3 regions of the Amycolatopsis sp. lyj-346 genome follow, and region 3 is predicted to be linked to each of the others. Evidence: riboswitches for the same ligand, from Rfam matches in the RefSeq annotation. Region 3 holds a riboswitch; each other region holds the start of a gene.
The links. Region 3 has a riboswitch for S-adenosylmethionine ahead of ACLJQE_RS17310 (aminotransferase class V-fold PLP-dependent enzyme). Riboswitches for the same ligand answer to the same signal wherever they lie in the genome.

Region 1 (4,638 bases), on a different contig from region 3:
TTCCATTGTTTTTCCGGGGACGCGGAAATGGCCCGCAAGTGCGTCGACGCGGGGTATGTCCTTTCCTTCGCGGGCACCGTCACGTTCAAAAACGCGAAAGGCCTCCACGCGGCGGCCCGGCTGTGCCCGGCGGGGCAGTACCTCGTCGAGACGGACGCGCCGTTTCTGACCCCCCACCCGTTCCGTGGGCGGCCGAACGAGCCGTTCGGCGCCGCCTACACCGTCCGTCACCTGGCGACGCTCAGAGGCGAAGGTGTCCACGAAGTCGCCGAAGCGGTCCGGACCACCGCCGAGCGGGTGTACCGACTCCCCAGCGTCACAACGGGTTGAACGCATTGCGACAACAGGGTTCCCGGCTCGTCCACCTGATGGGTGACGGGGATCACGACACTCCGGGGGGTGTTTGCGCAACCCGCCGCGACCCGTTACTGTCCCGTGATCGTGCCGGTCGGTACTGCACCATGCAGTTGCCGGCTGTTACGCCCACAGTCACGTCAGTGCACGTCGGGGAAGCGGAACCGGAGCAGGTACGAGCCGGAACCGTGACGATGGCGCCGGCTGAGGGCCCAGACGTAAAGGTGCTGCCCCGAACGGCGCCTTGGGAAAGGGAACGACCCGGTGACACGTAGCAGACAGGCTGGAGCGCGCTCCGCGGCCGTCCTCGACCGCGAATTCGAGGACACTGCGTACGGCCAGCTCGACTTCTCCGACGACCCGAACATCACGCAGCAGGACATCCTCGCCGCTCTCGGCCCCGATGCCGAAGCGATGATGGCCGAGATCGACGTCGACGTCGACGAACTGATCCGCCTCATCAACGCGGAGACGACCTACCTGCCGCCGATCGTCATCCCGGACGGCCTCGACGAGGACCGCACCGCTTCCCCCGAAGCGCGTCGCGCGGCCCTGGACGAGGGCCTCCGGCAGACCACCAAGGTCTGGAAGCGCCGGTTCCTCAAGGGCGCCGTCCTCAGCGTCATGATCAGCGTCGCCGGCGGCGGCGCGGCCGCGCTGGCGATGAACAAGAGCATCACCGTCGACGTCGACGGCCACCAGCAGACCGTGCACTCCTTCGGCGACACCGTCGGCGAGGTGCTCGAAGACGCGGGCCTGTCCGTCGGCGAGCACGACTCGCTCTCGCCCTCCCCGCAGGCGGAGGTCGGCGACGGCGGCGTCATCAAGCTCGAGCGCGGTCGCCAGCTGAAGCTGATCGTCGACGGCACCGAGCGCACCTCCTGGGTCCGCGCGACCCACCTCGGCGACGCGCTGAACCAGCTCGGCATGACCGAAGCCGAGAAGGACGGCACGTGGATGTCGATGCCGAAGAGCGGCGAGCTGCCGCTCGAGGGCGCGACCGTCGAGATCAAGACGCTCAAGAACATCACCCTGTACGACGGCGGGAACGCGCCGAAGCAGGTCAAGACCACCGCCGTGACGACGCAGGAGTTCCTGGGCGAGTACAAGCTCACCCTGGGCCCGGAGGACAAGGCCGAGGGCGGTCTGGACGTCAAGCTGACCGACGGCGCCGAGGTGCACATCAGCCGCACCGGCGTCTCGACGGTCGTCCAGAAGGAGAGCATCGACCCGCCCGAGCAGCGCGTCGACGACCCGAACCTGGCCAAGGGCAAGACGCAGGTCGAGGACCCCGGCACGCCCGGCGAGAAGGAAGTGACCTACAAGGTCACGCAGAAGAACGGCAAAGAGGTCGGCCGGGAGAGCATCTCCGAGAAGGTCCTGACCCAGCCGAAGCCGAAGATCATCCACGTCGGCACCAAGGAAGCCCCGGCGCCGGCCATCGGCGACGCCTCCTCGTGGGACCGCATCGCGCAGTGCGAGTCGGGCGGCAACTGGGCCATCAACACCGGCAACGGCTACTACGGCGGCCTCCAGTTCGACAAGCGCACGTGGGACGCCTACGGCGGCGACGAGTACGCGAGCCTGCCGCACCAGGCCTCCCGCGAGCAGCAGATCGCGGTCGCCGAGAAGGTCCGCGACGCCCGCGGCGGCTACGGCGCCTGGCCGGTCTGCGGCAAGAAGGCCTGACAGCTCCCTCGAGCGGCCCCCGTCCACCCCGGACGGGGGCCGTTTTCGTGAGGCCGAACCGACCCTCCAGGTACGTGAACCGACCGTCCGGGTACGCGAACCGACCCCCTGGGTAGGCTCGTCCGGTGGTTGAACTGCTGGGACCGGCCGAAATCCGCGGGCTGGCGGCCGAACTCGACGTGCGGCCGACCAAGAAGCTCGGGCAGAACTTCGTGCACGATCCCAACACCGTCCGCCGGATCGTCGAACTCGCCGGGATCAGCCCGGACGACGTCGTCCTCGAGGTCGGGCCCGGGCTCGGGTCGCTGACCCTTGGCCTGCTCGCCACCGGGGCGCGGGTCGTCGCCGTCGAGATCGACCCCAAGCTGGCCGAGCGGCTGCCCGCGACCGTCGCCGAGCGGGGCCCCGAGGCCGCGGAGCGGCTGACCGTCGTCGGAGCCGACGCCCTGCGCGTCACCCGCGGCGAACTGGGCGAGCCCACCGCCCTCGTCGCCAACCTGCCCTACAACGTCGCCGTGCCCGTCGTGCTGCACCTGCTGGCCGAGGTGCCCTCGCTCCAAAAGGGCCTCGTCATGGTGCAGACCGAGGTCGCCGACCGGATGGCCGCCGGCCCCGGCAGCCGGACCTACGGCGTGCCCAGCGTCAAGCTGGCCTGGTACGGCTCCGCACGCAAGGTCGCCGCCGTGCCACGCTCGGTGTTCTGGCCGGTGCCGAACGTCGATTCCGCGCTGGTCGCCTTCGAACGCGGCGAGACGACGGCGTCCGCCGACCGCGAGCAGCTCTTCCGCCTGGTGGACGCCGCCTTCTCACAACGCAGGAAGACGCTCCGGGCCGCGCTCGCGGGCTGGGCGGGCTCGGCCGACCGGGCCGGCGAGCTGCTGACGGCCGCCGGGATCGACCCCCGGACCCGGGGCGAGCAGCTGGACGTCCACGCCTTCGCCCGGATCGCCGCCGCCCGGTAGTACTCCACAGTGGAAGCGGTGAAAAATACGCCCCGCGACCCGTGATCCCGCGATTCGGACACCTCCACTCGTGTGATCTGGGCCAATGGGCTTGCTTTCGCTCCTCGGGATCGGTTTTACTCAGTACGTCCATCCCGAGCGACTGAGAGACCTGGCTCGCCGAAGTCGCAGCAACCACCCTCCGCAGGGCAGGTGCTACCGCCAGGACCGATGGAGGCCGTTTTCGATGAAGAGGGTAGCTCGCCCCCTGCTCCTGACCAAGCGTCGCGTTGTCGACGAAGGCCGCCGCTCCGTGACCGCATGTCGACGCTCCAACTGAGCTAGTCCGACCCGGTCCACCCTTCTTCACGCACCGTCCACAACGGACGGACTTCGCTTGCGGCCGGGCGCGCCCTCCTGTGGCGGCGCCCCGTTTTCTGGAGCCTTCGTGATCACCGTCGAAAATCTGTCCAAAACCTTTGCCACCAACGGAAACTCCGTCATCGCGCTGCGGGACGTGAGCGTGGACGTCCAGGCGGGCTCGCTGTTCGGCGTGGTCGGTCCCGCCGGGTCCGGCAAGTCCGTTCTCGCCCGTTGCATCGCGCTGCAGGAGCGTCCCGACCGCGGCGTCGTCCGCCTCGACGGCCTCAACACCGGCACCCTCGACGGCCGCCGCCTGCGCGAGATCCGCCGTCAGCTCGGCGTCGTCTCCACGAAGCCGGAGCTGATCGCCGAGCGCACCATCGCCGGCAACATCGCCTCGCCGCTCGAGCAGCTCGGCGTCGACGGCCCGCAGCGCCGCAGCCGGGTCGGCTCGCTGCTCGACCTCGTCGGCCTGACCCCGCGCGCCACGCAGCGTCCCGGCGAGCTGACCGCCGGTCAGCTCCGCCGCGTCGCGGTCGCGAAGGCGCTGGCGGCGGCTCCCGCCGTGCTGCTCGCCGACGACCCGACCGCCGGCGTCGACGCGGCGGAGGCCGGCGCGGTGCTCGCCGTCCTCGACCGGGCGCGCTCCGAGCTGGGCGTCACCGTCGTCGTCACGACGCCGGACGCGGGCGTGGTCCGCCGGGTCTGCGACGACGTCGCGGTGCTGGAGGACGGCACGATCGTCGAGCGCGGCACGGTGCTCGACCTGATCGCCGACCCGTCGAGCCGCACCGCGCAGGCGCTGCTGCCGTCCATCGAGACCACCCGCGCGCAGACGGCCCGCTACGACCGCTCGGCCGACGTCGTGCTGGTCGGCTTCGCCTCGGTGGGTGCGCTGCTGCCCGAGGCCGCCGGCCGCTTCGACGTCGAGTTCGCCACCATCGGCGGCGGCCTGACCCGCATCGGCGACACCCCGGTCGGCCGCTTCCGCCTCGGCGTCCGCGGCGAGCGGGCCGACGCGGCGCTGGCCTGGGTCGCCGAGCGCGGCGGCCACGTCACGCACACCGCCCGCGGCCCCCAGGGTGTCGCGGCCGCCTGACCCGCCCCCGCCCCAAGCGCCCCAATGTGGCCTTGGTTGCGTTGAACGCACCCAAGGCGGCCTTCGGTGCGTTGAATCAGCACTGCGGCGCGCAGCGTCTCCGTTGAGGGTGGTGGCGGGGGCATGGATGGAGCACCGAAGGCCACATTGGGGCGCTGGGGCGGGCACGTAGGCTGGTCGGGTGCTCGCCGT
Region 2 (4,638 bases), on a different contig from region 3:
CGTGTAACCGGCGATGACGGCGCCGGTCAGCAGGCCGTAGCGGATCCCGGCCCGCACGGCCCGGGGGTCGCCCGCCTTGCGGCCGGTGCTGATCACCAGCACCCCGGCGACGACCAGGAACGCGCCGAGCAGACCGAGCGGGCCGGGCCGCTCGCCGAGCACGAGGACGGCGGCCAGCACCGACAGCAGTGGCCCGGTACCGCGCGCGACGGGGTAGACGACGGAGAGGTCGCCGACCCGGTACCCGCGCTGCAGCACGACGCCGTAGGCGATGTGCAGCACGGCGGTGACCGCGGCGGCGAGCAGCCAGCTCCACTGTGGACGGTAGTGGCCGGCGACGAGCACCACGATCGTGACCGGAAGCAGCAGGACGGCGCCGGCGGTGTAGTAGAGCCAGACGAACTGGGTGCCACCGGAGGAGACCCGCTTGGCGGCGAGGTTCCAGGCGGCGTGCACCACGGCGGCGACGAGGACGAGCGACAGCGCGGTGGCGTTCATGGCACCTCTCACGGGTTCCGCGGGCGCGGGACCTCCGGGCACTATCGTCGCCGACGGCACTCCCGGTGAGCGGATCCCGGCTCCGGGCGCGGGCGGCTGGGCTGTTAGAGTGGTCGCTCGCTGCCCGTGCGGCATTCCGTCATGGAGGAAACCGGCTCGTTTTCGAGCGGGGCCACTTCAGCGCGGCGGCGAATCTCACCGAGTGAAACAGGAGTTGCCCTATGGCCAACATCAAGTCGCAGATCAAGCGCATCACGACGAACGAGAAGGCGCGTCAGCGCAACCAGGCGATCCGGTCCTCGGTGAAGACCGCGATCCGCAAGGTCCGCGAAGCCGCCGAGGCCGGCGACAAGGCCAAGGCCGTCGAGCTGCAGCGCGACGCCGCCCAGAAGCTGGACAAGGCCGTCTCGAAGGGCGTCATCCACGCCAACCAGGCCGCCAACAAGAAGTCGGCGCTGGCGAAGCGCGTCAACGCGCTCTGAGCTGGTTGATTTCTGGGAAGGCCCCGGCTTCGGCCGGGGCCTTCTTCGTGTCCGCACGTCCCGGCTCGATGCTCCCGAGGCCGGCGCATCCCGCACCGATCAGCGGTCGCCCTTCGCCGCGGCCACCTCGAGGACCGCTCGTTCGAGCGCGTAACCCGGGTCCGCCGCCATGCCCTTGACCTCGGCGTTCAGTCGCGCGACGACGCGCATCGCCGTCGCCAGGCCGTCGGGGTTCCAGCCGCGGGACTGCCCCTGCGCCTTGCGGATCTTCCACGGCGGCATGCCGAGCTCGCCCGCCAGCTGGTTCGGGTTGCCCCGGCCGGCACCGGAGACCCGGGCGATCGTGCGGACCGCGTCCGCCAGCGCGTCGGCGACCAGGACGTGCGGGACACCCAGCTGCATCGCCCAGCGCAGCGACTCCAAGGCCGCCGCGCGGTCGCCGCCGACCGCCTTCTCCGCGACCGCGAACCCCGTCACGTCGGCGCGGCCGCGGTGGTAGCGGCGGACCGCGTCGGCGTCGACGGCCCCGCCCGTGTCCGCGACCAGCTGCGTCGCCGCCGAGGACAGTTCCCGCAGGTCGGAGCCCACGGCGTCGAGGAGGGCGGCGACGCCGGCCGGGTCGATCTTGCCGCCCACCCGGCGCACCTCGTGGCGCACGAACTGCTCCCGCTCGGCCGGCTTGGTCAGCTTCGGGCACTCGGTGACCTCGGCGCCGGCCTTCTTCAGCACGGCCGGGAGCGTCTTGCCCGCCTTGCTGCGGCCGCCACCGGTGTGCACGACGACGAGCACGACCCCGTCGGCCGGGTCCTTCAGGTACGACGCGACGGCGTCGGCCAGCTCCTGCGAGATGTCCTGCGCCGACTCGAGGACGATCACCCGGCCTTCGCTGAACAGCGACGGGCTGACCAGTTCGGCCAGCTCGGGCGCTGTGAGATCGGACACCCGGGCCCGGGTCAGCTCGGCGGTCGGGTCCGTCGCGCGGGCGGCGGCGAGCGTCTCGCGGACGGCCCGCTCGATCAGCAGTTCTTCCTCCCCCAGCACCAGCTGCAACGGGGCCGGGGCGGTGGCTTGCGCGGTCACCCGGGAATCCTCTCACTTGCGCTCCGGTGCGCCCGCTCCGGTGATGTCGAGCAGCCACCGTGGCACGGGCCGAGCGCGATGTCGTACGGTGTAGCCGAGGCAGCCCGCCCCGGAAGATCCGGCGTGCGCGGCACCGACAACTGAATACCGCTCATCCAGAGGGGCAGAGGGAACGGCCCGACGAAGCCCCGGCAACCGGCGTACAGCCTGTCATCCCGCGATCGCGGGATAGCTGACGACCACGGTGCCAATTCCGGCCCGCTTCGGCGGGGCAGATGAGGAAAGGAACCTCGCGATGACCGCCACCCTCGGCACGACCTCCACCACGAAGACCCCGGATCTTGGTCCTGCAGTCGAACTGGTGTCGAAGGAAGAGGGCCACCGGCAGCCGCTCGCCCCGGAGTTCGTCTCCGCCGAAGACTTCTCGCCGCTCGAGGTCGCCTACGACTTCGGCCGCGTCCGCCGCGAGGACATCGAGGCCGGCCCCAAGAACATCTGGCGCTACAAGAAGCTCCTTCCCGTTCCGTCCAACGTCGAAGAGATCCCGAACACCGAGCCGGGCGCGACGCGGCTGGTCCGCGCCGACCGCCTCGCCAAGGAACTCGGCCTCAAGCGCGTGTGGGTCAAGGACGACACCGGCAACCCGACGCACTCGTTCAAGGACCGCGTCGTCGCCGTCGCGCTGGCCGCGGCCCGCGAGTTCGGGTTCGAGGTGCTCGCGTGTCCGTCGACCGGCAACCTGGCCAACGCGACGGCCGCCGCCGCGGCCCGCGCCGGCTGGCGGTCGGTCGTGCTGATCCCCAAGAGCCTCGAGCGCGCCAAGATCCTCACCACCGCGGTGTACGACGGCGACCTCCTCGCCATCGACGGCAACTACGACGACGTCAACCGCCTCGCCACCGAGCTCGCCGGCGAGCACCCGAAGTGGGCGTTCGTCAACGTGAACGTCCGGCCGTACTACTCGGAAGGCTCGAAGACGCTGGCCTTCGAGGTTGCCGAGCAGCTCGGCTGGCGCATCCCGCCGCAGATCGTCGTCCCGATCGCCTCCGGTTCGCAGCTGACCAAGGTGGACAAGGGTTTCCGCGAGCTGGGTCAGCTCGGTCTCGTGGACGCCAGCCCGTACAAGGTGTTCGGCGCCCAGGCCACCGGCTGCTCGCCGGTGTCGGCCGCGTTCCGCGCCGGCCAGGACGTGGTCCAGCCGGTGAAGCCGGACACGATCGCCCGCTCGCTGGCGATCGGCAACCCGGCCGACGGCCCGTACGTGCTCGACATCGTCAACCGCACCGGCGGCGCGATCGAGGACGTCTCCGACGAAGAGGTCGTCGAGGGCATCCGCCTGCTGGCCCGCACCGAAGGCATCTTCACCGAGACGGCGGGCGGGGTCACCGTCGCCACGGCCAAGAAGCTGGTCGAGACGGGCAAGCTGGACCCGGACGCCGAAACGGTGCTGCTCATCACCGGCGACGGCCTCAAGACCCTCGACGCGATCGAGAACCACGTGGGCCCGAAGGCCACGCTGCCGCCCTCGGCCGCGGCCGTGAACAAGGCCCTCGGCTACTGAGCCCGGCCCGGGGCGGGCACCTTGGCCCGCCCCGGCGCTCAGCGGCGGGGCGGCCCGCGGGGCTCGCCCCGGCGGGCGATTGCCGTTCCGGCGACCACGGCCGTGTCGCCGTCCACGTCGGTGCGGGTGACCCGCGCGCCGAGCGCCACCAAGGTGTCCATTGTGGACTTGCTGGGATGTCCGTACGTGTTTCCCGCGCCCACGCTGACCATCGCCACCCGTGGGGCCACCGCCGCGAGGAACGACGGCAACGAGTAGCGGCTGCCATGGTGGGGCACCTTCAACACCTCCGCTCTCAGATCTCCGATGTCGGCCACCAGGTCTGCCTGCGCGGCCAGTTCGACGTCGCCGGTCAGCAGGATCCGGCCCACCGCGGTCTCCGCCCGTAGCACCACCGAGCTGTTGTTGATCGTCGTGCCGTCCGGTCGCTCCACCGAACGGGCCGGTACGTAGCGCGGGCCCAGGACGTCGAGCGCCAGGCCGGGCCAGTCCAGCCGCTCGCCCGGGCTCAGCTCCACCAGCGGCACCGCCCGCCGGTCGGCCTCGGCCGCCACCTGACGCCACGCCCACCCCGGCGACCGCCCCGGGCCGACGGCGACCGCGCCGACCGAGCGGCCGTCGAAGACCGAGGCGAGGCCGCCGATGTGGTCGGCGTGCAGGTGGCTCAGCACCAGCAGCGGGATCCGGTCGACGGCCAGCCGGTGCAGGCACTCGTCGACCGGCCCCGGCTCGGGTCCGGCGTCGACGACGACCGCCCGTCCCGGCTCGCCGGTCGCCAGCACGACCGCGTCGCCCTGGCCGACGTCGCATTCGACCATCGCCCAGTTCCGCGGCGGCCACGCCGGCGCCAGTACCCGGACCGGCACGAAGATCAGCAACACGCCGGTGACGAGCACCGCCATCAGCACCCGCACCCGCCGGTGCCGGGCCGCGAACACCAGCCCGGCGAGGACCGCGGCGGCGAGCAGACCGCCCACCCAGCCACCGGGCCAGGCGATGACCGCGCCCGGAGCCCGC
Region 3 (4,638 bases):
ACCGCGAAGACCCAGCCGACCCGCCGCTTCGGCAGCAGCGGCTTCGCCGGGACCTCCGGGTTTTCGGGCGCATCGGCGGCGGGATCGGGCGCCGCCTCGGCGGGGTCGGCGGCGTCGGGTTCGGAGTGGCTGGGCTCGGTGCTCACCGGTCCATTGTCCACGGCGCCGGCCAGGCCGCGGCGGGCCCGTCCGGCCGCGGGCGCAGGAGCACGGCGAACGCGGCCGCCAGCAGCACGCCCGCCGTCGGCGAGCGCCCCCGCCGACGGCGGCTGGAACACCGCCGTGACCAGCGCGAACACCCGTACCGCCGTGCGCTCCCCTCGCCTCGGGCGACCGGCTCGGCGCGCGGCTTTTCCCTCAGCGAGGCGGTGAAGGCGGCGAGCAGGATCACCGCCGGCACCCAGCACGCCCGCCATGTCCGCCGAAAGCACCACGGCGACCAGGGCGAACGCGGCCGTCGTCAGCAGGACGAACCGGCCTCGGCTTCCGCCCGGCTCCGGCGTGACGGCAGCTGCGCCGCGGCCAAGCCGATCTCGGCGAACCCCGGCAACGCCGGCGGAAACCAGAAACGCGGCCCTCTCCCCCTCGGCCCAGGCCGGCGCTCAGCAGAACGGCGGCAGCTCCCGCGGGTCGCCCACCGGCGCCCAGCGGCCGTCCACCTTCGCGTACTCCCAGCGGGCGCCGCGGGCGGCGATCTGCCGCAGCGCCAGGACCACGCGGTCGACGTGGTCCGCCGTGCTGCCGAGGCCGAGGCTGACGCGGAGGGCCTGCTGCCCGTCGCCGCCGGTGACGCCGATCAGCCGCTTGGCCGCGATGTGGGCGCAGAAGGCGCCGTCGCGGACGCCGATGCCGTACTCGGCCGACAGCACCGCGGCGAGCCAGCCCGGGTCGAAGCCGTCGACGACGAAGCTGACCGTGCCGACCCGGTCGACCGGCGCGTCGAACAGCCGCAGCTCGGCGCAGCCCGGGATGCCTTCGAGGCCCTTGCGCAGCCGGGCGAGCAGGGCCTGCTCGTGCTCGACGACGGCGTCCCAGTGCGCGCCGAGGGTTTCGCACGCGACGCCGAGCGCGTACACGCCGACGGTGTTGGGCGAGCCGGCTTCGTGGCGCTCCGGCCCGGTGTTCCAGACGACGGCGCCTCCGGTGACGAGCTTGGTCGCGCCGCCGCCGGCGAGGTACGGGCGGGCCGCGCGCAGCCAGTCGGCGCGGCCGATCAGCGCACCCGCGCCGAAGGGCGCGTACAGCTTGTGGCCGGACAGGGCGACGTAGTCGACGTCCAGTTCCTTGATCGAGATCCGGCGGTGCGGGGCCAGCTGGGCGGCGTCGAGCGCGATCCGGGCGCCGTGTTTCCGCGCCACGGCCGCGATTTCCGCCACCGGGAGCAGCTCACCGGTCACATTGGACGCTCCGGTGACGACGACCAGCCGCGGCCCCTGCGGGGCGTCCGCGAGTGCTTCGTCCACAGCGGACACCGCGGCGAGTCGGGTGCGCGGGGTCGGCAGCCGCCGGACGTTCGGGCCCTGCCACGGCAGCAGCGCGGCGTGGTGCTCGGTGTCGAACACGATCACCGTGGTGTGCCGCGGCAGGCTGCGGGCGAGCAGGTTGAAGGAATCGGTGGTGTTGCGGGTGAAGACGACGGTGTCGGTCCGCCGCGCGTCGACGAAGCGGCGCAGGACGTCACGGGTGCGTTCGTAGAGCTTGGTGGACACCTGCGACGCGAAGCCGGCACCGCGGTGGACGCTGGCGTACCAGGGCAGGAACTCGTCGACGGCACTGCGGACGGCGTCGAGACACGGCGCGCTCGCGGCGTGGTCGAGATTGGCGTAGCCGATGTCCCCGCCGGTCACCAGCGGCACCCGCAGCGACGCCCCCGCGACGGCGGGGATGTCCTGGGCGGCAACGGTTTCGAGCTGGGTGCGGTCGATGGCGAGAGTCATCGGGTGCCTCCTCGGCGATCCGGGGGACCCCGGCGAGGGGCCCGCGCTTGCCCGTCGCACGGCGCGACCGGCCCGGTCTTCACCCGGGGCACCCCACCGCGGTAGGAGGGTTGCCGGCCAGCAAGCCGGGGCTTCGCGCTGGCACTCATGACCTGAGCCAGAAGGTAACCGAGAACGCCGCCGGTGGCCAACCCCCGCTTCACATTCTGAGACGGCGGTCACAGCCGGTGAGTACGCGCAACCGCGATGGCACGACGCACAGCGCCCCAATGTGGCCTTGGTTGCGTTGAACGCACCCAAGGTGGCCTTCGGTGCGTTCAACGCACCGAAGGCCACATTGGGGCGCTGGGGACGAGGTGTCGAGAGCGGCCGGGTTTGCGGGCTCGGCTGTGTCAGAGGCTCGCGCGGAAGCGGCCCGGCAGCCGGACCACCGCTCCGTCCGCGAGGTGCGTCGCGGTGCCCGAGTACTGCTCCGCCGCCGCCGTGAACCGCCAGCCGCCGAAGGTTTTGCCGTCGACCGGCTCGCCCGACGCCGCCGCGATCGTGGTCGAAATCCGGGCGAACGACACGCCGTCCCAGTTGCCCGCGGTCGCGTCCGGGAGCGTCCAGAGCGTGAAGTGGACGTGGGCGCCGGTGCTGCTGCCGCCGCACGGGAGCGCGTTGCCGGTCGACCCGAGCACCGTCCCGGCCTCGACGTGCTCACCGTCGGTGACCCGGATGCCCTCCAGGTGGTAGTAGCCGGTCCGCCAGCCGCCGTCGTGGTCGAGCGTCACCCAATCGCCGCCCGGGCAGTGCTGCAGGTGGGCCGTGCCGGCCAGCGGCGCGCGGACCGTGCCGTCCGCGGGGCTGAAGTCGATCGCGTTCTTCACGCCGGTGCTGCCGTCGTCGGAGTGGATGCCCGCCGAGTAGACCTGCTGGCCCGCTTCGAACGGCCACGCGAACATCGGGAAAGCCCCGGCGGACGCCGGGGCGGCGGCGAGGCCCACGGCCACCGTGACCGCGGCGGCCAAACCCGCCGCACGCACGAAGAGGTTCACGGCGCGTACTCCTCTGGCGTCAAGTTCACTCGAACGAGCGCACATTAAGCCAAAAGAGGGACTACTGGGAAGACTGTTCGTGAATTTCCGTTATCGGCCGGACTCGCCCTTCCAGCGAGCCAGGCGCCCGGCCCGGTCGACGGCGCGCAGCCGGCGCTCGACCGCGTCGCGGACCGCGCTCGTCGTGACGACCAGCAGCTGGTCGTGCTCCTGCAGCCGGCTGGTCTTCTGCGGCGTGAAGCCCGCGCCGTCGCGCACGACCAGGCTGATCGTCGCCCCGACGGGCAGCCGGAGCTCGGACAGGTACACGCCGTGCAGCTTCGATCCCGGCTGGATCCGGACCTGGAGCAGTTCCGCGCCCAGCTCGTCCAGCGGCGCGGAGTCGACCTCGACCTCGTGCGCCTCGGACTTCTTGGCCAGCCCGAGCCGGCGCGCGAGCGGGCCGAGCGTCGCCCCCTGCACCAGCGTCAGCACGACGACCAGCACGAACACCGCGTCGACCAGCCGCTGCGCGCCCGGCAGGCCCTGCGACAGCGGGATCATCGCGAGCACGATCGGCACCGCGCCGCGCAGCCCGGCCCACGACAGGAACGCCTGTTCCCGCCACGGCAGCCGGAACGGCAGCATCGACAGCACGACCGAGAGCGGCCGCGCCAGCAGCAGCACGACCGCGCCGGCGACCAGGCCCGGCACGATCGCGTCGAGCAGGCGTCCCGGCGAGGCGAACAGCCCGAGCAGCACGAACAGCCCGATCTGCGCCAGCCAGCCCAGGCCCTCGGCGAACGACAGCGTGTCCGACCGGTGCGGCAGCCGCGAATTGCCGAGCACCAGCGCGGCGACGTAGGTGGCGAGCAGCCCGGACGCGTGCAGCAGCTGCCCGGACGAGTACGCCAGGACGCACACCGCGACCGTCGCGAGCGGGTAGAGGCCGGTCGCCGGCAGCGCGGCCCGGCGCAGCGCGAAGCCGCCGAGCCAGCCGAAGGCCAGGCCGATCACCAGGCCCGCCGTCAGCTCGTAGACCACCAGCAGCGGCAACGTCCAGTCCACAGTGGTGCCTTCGGCCAGCACCACGACGGCGATGTAGGCCGGCGCGTCGTTGATGCCCGACTCGAGTTCGAGCGCGCCGGTGAGCCGTTTGCCGATCCCCGCCGTGCGCAGCACCGAAAACACCGCGGCCGCGTCCGTCGAGGCGAGCACCGCACCCCAGAGCAGCGCCAGCCGCCAGTCGAGGCCCAGCAGCCAGTGCAGGGCCGCCCCGGTGACCGCGACGCTCACCACGACGGCCACTGTGGACAGTGCAATTCCGCGGCCCAGCGCCGGTTTCACCGCCGACCACCGGGTGGTCAGCCCACCTTCGGCGAGGATCATGACGAGTGCGGCGAGGCCGAGCGACTGGGTCAGTTCGGGATTGTCGAACCGGATGCCGAAGCCGGCTTCGCCCAGCAGCACGCCGATCCCGAGGTACAGCAGCAGCGAGGGCAGGCCCAGCCGGATCGAGACGCGCACGGCCAGCACGGAGGCGAGGAGCACGGTCCCGCCGACGCCGAGCAGCACGGGAAGCTGGTCCATGCCGCCTCCTCCCGAGTGCCGTGGGGCCCTCAGAATAGTGCGGCACAGGGGTTAACTCGTTCGTGTACCGCTGCCCGGCGCCGGACACCCGGTGT

Region 1: linked by a shared signal. The riboswitch ahead of ACLJQE_RS22540 (methionine ABC transporter ATP-binding protein) and the one ahead of ACLJQE_RS17310 (aminotransferase class V-fold PLP-dependent enzyme) in region 3 are both predicted to bind S-adenosylmethionine.
Region 2: linked by a shared signal. The riboswitch ahead of thrC (threonine synthase) and the one ahead of ACLJQE_RS17310 (aminotransferase class V-fold PLP-dependent enzyme) in region 3 are both predicted to bind S-adenosylmethionine.

Annotation. Positions count from the first base shown of each region.
Region 1 is NZ_JAJPWT010000007.1:165,504-170,141, forward strand. Features, by position in the region: gene ACLJQE_RS22525 (TatD family hydrolase) at 1-330, shown strand, start outside; gene ACLJQE_RS22530 (transglycosylase family protein) at 619-2,043, shown strand; gene rsmA (16S rRNA (adenine(1518)-N(6)/adenine(1519)-N(6))-dimethyltransferase RsmA) at 2,169-3,005, shown strand; SAM riboswitch class I at 3,132-3,222, shown strand; gene ACLJQE_RS22540 (methionine ABC transporter ATP-binding protein) at 3,433-4,446, shown strand; gene ACLJQE_RS22545 (4-(cytidine 5'-diphospho)-2-C-methyl-D-erythritol kinase) at 4,628-4,638, shown strand, end outside.
Region 2 is NZ_JAJPWT010000010.1:265,756-270,393, reverse strand. Features, by position in the region: gene ACLJQE_RS27985 (DMT family transporter) at 1-498, opposite strand, end outside; gene rpsT (30S ribosomal protein S20) at 720-980, shown strand; gene holA (DNA polymerase III subunit delta) at 1,080-2,060, opposite strand; SAM riboswitch class I at 2,209-2,342, shown strand; gene thrC (threonine synthase) at 2,356-3,621, shown strand; gene ACLJQE_RS27965 (ComEC/Rec2 family competence protein) at 3,660-4,638, opposite strand, start outside.
Region 3 is NZ_JAJPWT010000004.1:503,297-507,934, reverse strand. Features, by position in the region: gene lspA (signal peptidase II) at 1-146, opposite strand, end outside; gene ACLJQE_RS17315 (hypothetical protein) at 143-391, opposite strand; gene ACLJQE_RS17310 (aminotransferase class V-fold PLP-dependent enzyme) at 603-1,937, opposite strand; SAM riboswitch class IV at 1,976-2,090, opposite strand; gene ACLJQE_RS17305 (M23 family metallopeptidase) at 2,330-2,974, opposite strand; gene ACLJQE_RS17300 (potassium/proton antiporter) at 3,065-4,543, opposite strand.